One region of the Propionispora hippei DSM 15287 genome, then DNA from elsewhere that is predicted to be linked to it. Evidence: riboswitches for the same ligand, from Rfam matches in the RefSeq annotation. Region 1 holds a riboswitch; the other holds the start of a gene.
The links. Region 1 has a riboswitch for cobalamin ahead of F3H20_RS14630 (TonB-dependent receptor). Riboswitches for the same ligand answer to the same signal wherever they lie in the genome.
Positions count from the first base shown of each region.

Region 1 (4,092 bases):
TAGTTGCGGCCAGGGCTGGTATACCACTCACCTGGATTACCACCCCATCCCGGCCGATTGCTGGCATTAGACTGTTCTGCGTAAAACTTATTAAACAGGTTGTTAACTCTTAGGAAAGTCTTTGCATCTTTACTAAGCTTGTAATTCAATGCAAAATCCCATACCCAATAAGTACTCTCCGGGAAATAGTTGCTATAGGCCGTACCATTTTGCGGACCGGTTTTATCACTTACACCACGCCCCTGTAAATGTATATCATATCGCTCCTGCCGATAATCCGCTCCGACATTCCAGTACCCTTTGGGAACATATCCATCTACGTTTTCCGCCTGTTGTATAGTAGCATCAATAGTGGTATGGGTATAACCAACATATGTACTCAATTGTTTTGTCACCTGTTTGTTTAGCTGAATATCCCACCCATGGACCTTTTCATCCGAATTAACGTATTTCCACAAGTTATAATCATAAAATACGGCATTACTGGAACTTCTCTTGAACATATGAAATGTGGTGCTCAGCGTATCACTTAGCCTGTGATTTACACCAAATTCCAGATTATCCCCTTTTTCTGCTTTTAGGTTATTGTTACCGTAAGTATTATTAAATACTTGATCAGGAGTCGGAACGATAAAATACTTGTTGTAAGAAACATAGTAGCTCGTGTCTTCATTAGCTTTATATCCTAAATTCACATGTGGCGAGGTATTAGACCCATATTGGGCGCTGTCATCGTAACGGACACCGGACGTCAGTTTCCACTGCCGGTCCAAATTCCATTCGTCCTGAACATAGTAGGCAGAATTGCTGAGCTTCTTATTCCCCTTGGAAACTACCTTGTCCCGGGAATACTCAAAACCACCGGTAACCGTATGGTTGTCGGCAAGGGTTTGAGTAAACTCGTCCTGCAGCCGCATAGTTTTTACTTTTTCCATAGACGTACCTGCATTATTACTCCATTGGAACGTATTATCATATACACCGTTATAAAAAGTCAGCCGGTTTTTCAGCTTGTCCGTTAATTGATTATTATAAATCAGTTTCCAATTGTAATTATCCATATTCCCCGGATTACGCTGGTTTAGATAATAATTCGTTCCCGAGTACATATAGTCCGACTGATACTTCTGATAGTCAAAGGTTATATCCGACTTTTCATTAATCGCCTTAGTCAGTTTAAACGTTGTGGTCTCTGCATTACGGTGTTCCGGAACTGTAGTGCCGTTAGCATCCTTATAATCACCCATGATATCTTTCTGGCTGGTAACAACCCAACTGTAATCGCCTGCTTTGCCCTGATTCATAAAAGCATAATTTTCTTTATCATAGCTGCCGCCGGTATAGGTCAGCGTGCTCTTATTTCCCTCCGCTTTTCGCGTAATAATCTGAATAACCCCGCCTTTGGCATTTGCCCCATATAGAGAGGCGGCAGCTCCTTTTAACACTTCAATTTTTTCCACATTATCCAGATCGCTGTAAGCGGCAGCGGCAAAATTGACCCCCGCCGCATCCACTCTGACACCGTCAACCAATACAACGATTTTATCGGAACCGTTGATTCGCAGCATATTCGACGCTTCATGACCAATACCGGTACCATAATTGTTGATAGTTACGCCAGGTACGTTCCGTAAGGCTTCCGATAAATCGGCATAATGCTGTTCCTCGATATCCTTGCGGGTAATTACGGTCATGTTAGCGTTGGATTCCGAAAGCTTTACCGGTGTCTTGGTAGCCGTTACCACGATGGGATCAAAATCAAACAGATTATCCTCGCCTTCCGCCCAGGACAATCCCGGGATTTGGCAGAGAACGGCGCTGCTGAGCAAGGCACAGAGCACGGCCTTACTGTGTTTTCCTTTTCTTTTCAATGTTTTCCCCCCAATAAAATAAGTCCTCCCCACGGGCGGGGTAGGACTTAGAAAATAGGGCCGCTCAATCAAAAATCCCGGCACATATAATAGCCGGGATAATAGATGAAAACGAAGGACCTGCATCTAAAATCCCCTTCCCATCGCTCGTGGGTCAAACGGTGATTGTCAAACAGGCAGTTCTCCTGGCTCTGGATCATCGCTCAGCCAAGCCTTCCCAGGATTTTCGTCCCAGTGGCATTTTTTTGGCTTTGCTCCTCATTACAGTGGCGGGACCGCGCCGGCATTACACCGGACTTCCCTATTAAGCCCTAGCGGGCACCTGTCTCTTACCTATGTAATTTGTACTATTTGTAACTTTCGTGTTAAAAATAGCACATTATAGTAACGATGTCAAATATTCCAGGCATGAAATACTGTATACTATTATGGTATCACAGTAAAATACATACATTTAATAGGCCCTATGCATTTCTCATACACCTAAATAGTGTTTTCCCCACACGTCGGCCGGACTTATTAGCTTAATGCAAGCCCCTATTCTCCTGACCGTTAAGCGTAACTGCAACAATAATTAATCATTAAACAAGCTGACTGGTGCCGGTTGGCTGTCACAAGACTCTGTTTTATTCACCGCAGCTACCACCAGGCTAGACCAGGCTGTCAAATAATCTTCCAAATTCTCTCCGCCAATCTGCGGTGGATACACGCCAATACGGGAACTTACCTGTTCGATTAGCTCCTGCCCGGTCCGCCGAACTTCTTCCGGGTTTAACAGCCCCCAAAGCCATTGGTCCAGTAAATGGACATAGAGTGAAGTGTAGATTACCAGCCGGGAATTAGTATCCAGACATCGCAAGCGCTGCAAAAACCACACTTGATCGGCATCACCGGTTTCTTGCCGATAAAGGGTCCACAAGGTTTCCTCCCCCACACCAAAACGCTTGAGCCGCCGCAGCGAACTATATTGCAGTTTGGGCGACAGTCCGGTCTGCCGCTGCAGCGCTTCCTTTACGGCCTGCTTAACCACACAGCCGATCAGTTCACCCAGCTTGGCATGCTTTCCCGCGCTTTCCAGATACAGGGCTGAGTGAGGATTGGCAATAAGCATGGTCTGATCGGTGCCCGAACCGGTTGCCAGACCGGTGGAATAATTGCTGCCGGCCATCAGCTCCTGCAGGGCGGCGGTTTTAGCTTCCGTACAGGTTACCAGCGCCCGCACCAGCGAGGCCGGCGGCATATCCGCATCAATTACTAAAAAAATATTGATCGTACCCGGCTTATACAGGGTATTTCGTTCCGCCGGTTCAAAATACGTGGCCGGGTCGCCAACCCTTCCCCCGTTCTCCTCAATTCCACCGGTGACCAGCGCCGTAACCTGCAAGCTCTGGTAACAGGCCGTATGGATGGCCACATTGTCCATCGCCGCTGCCGTGGCCATACCGGAAACGGTATCCGGCGTCAACCCAAACTTGACAGCGGCCTGACGCATATATTCCTCATAATTGGCCGCCTGCCAGGTACACTTTCCGTTAGGTACAGTACAATCGTAGTTAAATACGGCCGTCAAATCGTTCCGATACCCGCCATTATATATAGAAGTGCTAAGAACTTTACGGGGCCACTTAAACCGTATGATAATACTTTTCTCCGGCCGGTAAACCGGATCTCCGTTCGATAGCTCATATATCTTCATGACTTCCTCCGTAGCTTAGCGGCACTGATAACCGTAGCCTGGTCTATCCTGCCCTTACACACTCTGCAAAGCCGGGAATAAAAAGGCATTATTGAAAACCATCATAACAACTTGATCAGCTATCACCTTATCATCCAACGGGTAGGTTTCCAATAGCGGCGTAATTTTTTCAGCCACCGCTGCCGGATCGATGGCCAACGCTCTGTTATGCAGCCATTCTTCCTTGCCGTCAACCGGTTTTCCCTGCAGCGAAAGCCGCTCTTCATATTCCTGTTTCAGAGCCGCCACGACCCGCGTTTTATCGACATAGGTCAGATCGTCCGATTTGAACACAGCCAGCATAGCCGCCCGGATGACGGCGTCTCCTTCGCTTCTGTCGGTCATGCCCTTTTCAATGGCTGTATAGAGTAAGCTGTTGTATTCGTCAAAATAACGGAAATCGTCCCGGTACAGCGCCGCTTCCACACTAAACAGCATATAGTCGTAACCGGTAAGCGGTTTAGCCGCTGCCGCATCCTCGCCATA
Region 1 covers NZ_FQZD01000030.1:27,705-31,796, reverse strand. Annotated here, with positions in the region: gene F3H20_RS14630 (TonB-dependent receptor) at 1-1,871, opposite strand, end outside; cobalamin riboswitch at 2,030-2,212, opposite strand; gene F3H20_RS14625 (adenosylcobinamide amidohydrolase) at 2,446-3,567, opposite strand; gene F3H20_RS14620 (hypothetical protein) at 3,622-4,092, opposite strand, start outside.

Region 2 (4,092 bases), on a different contig from region 1:
AATGCCTACAGCGGCGGCCATGCTGCTATGGCAGCGTGACCATGCCGTGATGGCGAAGGCCGCGGCCAAGATGACGCCGGAAGCAATGACCGGCAAGTTTGTTATCGGTGAGCTCTACCATTCGCCCACGGCGGAATATACGGCGGAATATGCCAGACTGGTGGCGCGGCTGCAGGAAGGGGGCAAGGCGTAATGCTGGAAATCAGTTTAAGTGGTACCGGCGGACAAGGGTTGATTCTGGCCGGCATCATTTTGGCGGAGGCCGCCATTCTTGACGGAAAACAGGCCATACAGACCCAGTCGTACGGACCGGAAGCCCGTGGCGGAGCAAGTAAGGCCGAAGTCATTATCAGTGAAGACGAGATTGACTATCCCAAGGTATTGGCGCCGGATATTCTGTTGGTGATGAGCCAGGAAGCCTGCAACAAGTATGCCGATATACTAAAGAAAAACGGCAAACTGCTGGCGGATTCCACATTGGTAAAGGAAATCTCCGGCCGTGAGGCCGAAGTGATTGACTTGCCGATTACCAGGACAGCCCGCGAGGAACTGGGCAATGCCATGTTTGCCAATATCATTGCACTTGGGGCGCTGGTGGCCGCGACCGGTGCGGTTAGTGAAGCGTCTTTAATCAAGGCAGTACTGGCCCGGGTGCCGCGCGGTACGGAAGAAAAAAATCAAAAAGCCTTAGCTTTGGGTAACCAGTTATATGCCCAGCGGTAGCTATTCGGAAGGAAACGTTCAGGCAAGGTTGAACGTTTCCTTTTCACATCCGGTCTGTCTGTATAATCTGGCTCTGTTAGGGAACCATTGATGTAATGAGCCTGCCGGACTGGCGGAAAAAGGTTTGTCAGGCTGTGTACGTACTCAGGAATAATAAACAGTGTCTTAACGGACCGGCCAAGCAGGAAAACAAGGCGCCGGGGTGGAATAAGATAAAATAAGACAAAATTTGCAAGGGAACCGCTGATTAATTCACGCTGCGCGTCCTGACGGATCTTTTTCCGCCTGGCTGCGTCAGCAAAATCTTGAAATAGGGGCCGCTTATTCCTGCGGTTTTACTTCCTTGCCCGGCGAAAAAATCTCTCGCTAGGCTGACAGGATCACTCAAATCAGCGGTTACCTAGAATGAGTGATTCCCCGGTGTTGCAGGATGGTTTCAGGCGATATTGCCGTAGCTGAATAAGGAAGGAAATAGGTGCTTGTCATGCTTAAAAGGGAATGCCGGTGAAATTCCGGAGCGGTCCCGCCACTGTGATGGGGAGCAGATTCGCGGTAGCCACTGGGATAACCGGGAAGGTGCGGATGTGCGTTGATCCGAAGTCAGGAGACCTGCCTATTTTAACACACACCGTTATGACCTACGGAAGATGGGCAGGTGGGTAAAATCTACATTGTGTTGTTTTTTACCCTCTTGTCACAGGGGGTTTTTTAGTTTGTTCAAACAAATGCGAACAGGGATTACCACAGGCACCTGTGCGGCAGCAGCAGCCAAGGCCGCTGTTTTGGCCTGGTGCGGCCAGCAGGTGGAGCAGGTTGTTGTATTGTCACCTCAGCAAAAGTCCATTGCTGTTGCCATTGCCGACAGCAGCAGAACCGAACGGGTTGGTAAGGCGGCAGTCGTGAAGGATGCCGGCGACGACCCCGATATTACTAATGGCGTTACGATTGAGGCAGCGGTAGAGATGGCGGAAGGCGCGGATATTGTTTTACGGGCGGGGAGCGGCGTGGGAACGGTTACGCTGCCCGGCTTGTCCGTGCCTGTCGGTGAACCGGCCATTAATCCGGGACCCCGTCAGATGATTCTGTCGGCTGTCCGGGACGCTCTGCCCCCGGGTTGGGGTGCGGTTGTCACCGTATCCATTCCCGGCGGCGAAGCGTTGGCGGCCCGTACGTTAAATCCTGTACTGGGTATAGAGGGCGGTTTGTCGATTATTGGTACAACCGGGATTGTAGAGCCTATGTCGGAAGAAGCATTTAAAAACTCGCTGGCGCCTCAGATCAGCGTGGTGAAAGCGCTCGGCCACGATGCGGTGGTGTTTGCGCCGGGTAAGATCGGTCAGGATATTGCGATAAAAAAATGCGGTTTGCCGGCCGAGCAGATTGTGCAAACCAGCAATTTTATCGGCTTTATGTTGGAACAGGCCGTTCGGTACGGGATGAAGCAGGTCTTGCTGTTTGGCCATCTGGGGAAGATTTGCAAAGTGGCGGCCGGAATTTTTCATACTCATAACCGTATGGCCGACGGCCGCATGGAAACGCTGGCGGCTTATGCCGCATCGCTGGGGGCGTCACAACAGACGGTTCAGGCCATTTTGCGGTGCGCCACTACCGAAGCCGCGTTGCCGCTTATTGAAAACGCCGGTTTGCGGCAGGTGCATGCAGTGCTGGCGGAACGGGCCAGTCAACGGGCCATGCGGTATGTATTTCAGGACCTGGAAGTGGGAACGGTCATTGTCACGCTGCAGGGGTCCATATTGGGCATGGATGCAGGTGCCGTCAGGATAGGGGAGAAGTTAGGGTGGAACATAAAATAATTGTGGCAGGCATCGGGCCCGGCTCGGCGGACTATCTGCTGCCGGTTGCCAAGCGAACCATTGAGCAGGCCCGCGTTCTGGTGGGCGGTAAACGGGCGCTGGAAACGCTGGCGCCGGCAGGCGTAAAAAGCAAAGTCATTGACGGCGATATTGCCGGTGTGTTGTCTTATATAGAAGAGGAACTGGCCTCGCACGATGTGGTTGTCATGGTATCCGGCGATCCGGGATTTTACAGCTTATTGCCGGCGATCCGCCGCCGGTTTCCCCCAGCATGCATCGAAGTGATTCCCGGCATCAGTTCCCTGCAGTTGGCATTTGCCCGTACAAGCGACTATTGGCAGGATGCCACACTGATCAGCCTGCATGGGCGCAAAGCCGATGCAGCGGCGTTGGCTTACCGGTGTGATAAAAAACTGGGGATTTTAACAGACAGTGAGAATAATTCCCGTACGATTGCCAGGTATTTACTGGCAGCCGGCTGGCCGGCAGCTACGCCGGCAGTTGTTTGTCTGGCGCTGTCCTATGAAAATGAACAGGTTGTTACGGCTACCCTGGAGGAATTGAGCAGCCGGGAAGGATATTCACATTGTGTAATGGTGGTGAAAGCATGACCTATCATGTGGGAATCAGCGACGACCGGTTCATCCGGGGCAATATTCCGATGACGAAAGCCGAGATCAGGATACTGGTGCTGGCGCGGGCAAAAATCAATCCCGGTGATACGGTGATTGACATTGGGGCCGGAACCGGTTCCCTGTCGGTCGAGGCGGCCCTGCAAAGCGGTTACGGTGAGGTATATGCGATTGAGCGGGAGCCGGAGGGCATTGAACTGATCAGACAGAACGCGGCCCAGTTTGCGGCGGCGGTCCGGCCGATAGCGGGGGCGGCGCCGCAAGCCCTGCAGGGATTACCGCAGGCCGATGTGATTCTGATCGGCGGCAGCGGCGGGAAGCTGGACGCCATTTTAACCGAAGCCCGGCAACTACTGAAGCCGGGAGGGCGACTGGTTGTGACCGCCGTGACAGTGGAAACACTGCAGCGGGCGCTGGCCTTTCTGGACAGTTGTCCGGAATTTTCCGTAGAAACCATCTGCGCTCAGGTGACAAGGTTGCGTAAAGTTGCGTCCAGCCATATGATGCAGGCGCTTAATCCCATTTATATTATCGCGGCTGAAGCGGAATAGTGTGTAAAGATACAGGAGGAATGGATATGCAGGTTTGGTTTGTCGGTGCAGGTCCGGGCGATCCGGAACTGATTACGGTAAAAGGGCAGCGGTTGGTCAGCGAGGCTGATGTGATCATTTATGCCGGCTCGCTGGTTAATCCTGCGCTGCTGTCTCTGGCTAAGCAGGGTGCCAGCATTTATAACAGCGCAAAGATGACCTTGCCGGAAGTAATCGAGGTTATGGTCAAGGCTGTGGCCGAACAAAAAAAGGTGGTCCGTTTACATACAGGCGATCCCAGTATTTACGGGGCGATTAAGGAACAGATGGATGCGTTGGCTAAGCACAGGATTGCCTACGATGTGATACCGGGCGTTAGCTCGTTTTTGGCTA
Region 2 covers NZ_FQZD01000004.1:61,646-65,737, forward strand. Annotated here, with positions in the region: gene F3H20_RS00290 (thiamine pyrophosphate-dependent enzyme) at 1-193, shown strand, start outside; gene F3H20_RS00295 (2-oxoacid:acceptor oxidoreductase family protein) at 193-723, shown strand; cobalamin riboswitch at 1,180-1,354, shown strand; gene cbiD (cobalt-precorrin-5B (C(1))-methyltransferase CbiD) at 1,437-2,537, shown strand; gene cbiE (precorrin-6y C5,15-methyltransferase (decarboxylating) subunit CbiE) at 2,522-3,148, shown strand; gene cbiT (precorrin-6Y C5,15-methyltransferase (decarboxylating) subunit CbiT) at 3,145-3,720, shown strand; gene cobM (precorrin-4 C(11)-methyltransferase) at 3,747-4,092, shown strand, end outside.
Region 2: linked by a shared signal. The riboswitch ahead of cbiD (cobalt-precorrin-5B (C(1))-methyltransferase CbiD) and the one ahead of F3H20_RS14630 (TonB-dependent receptor) in region 1 are both predicted to bind cobalamin.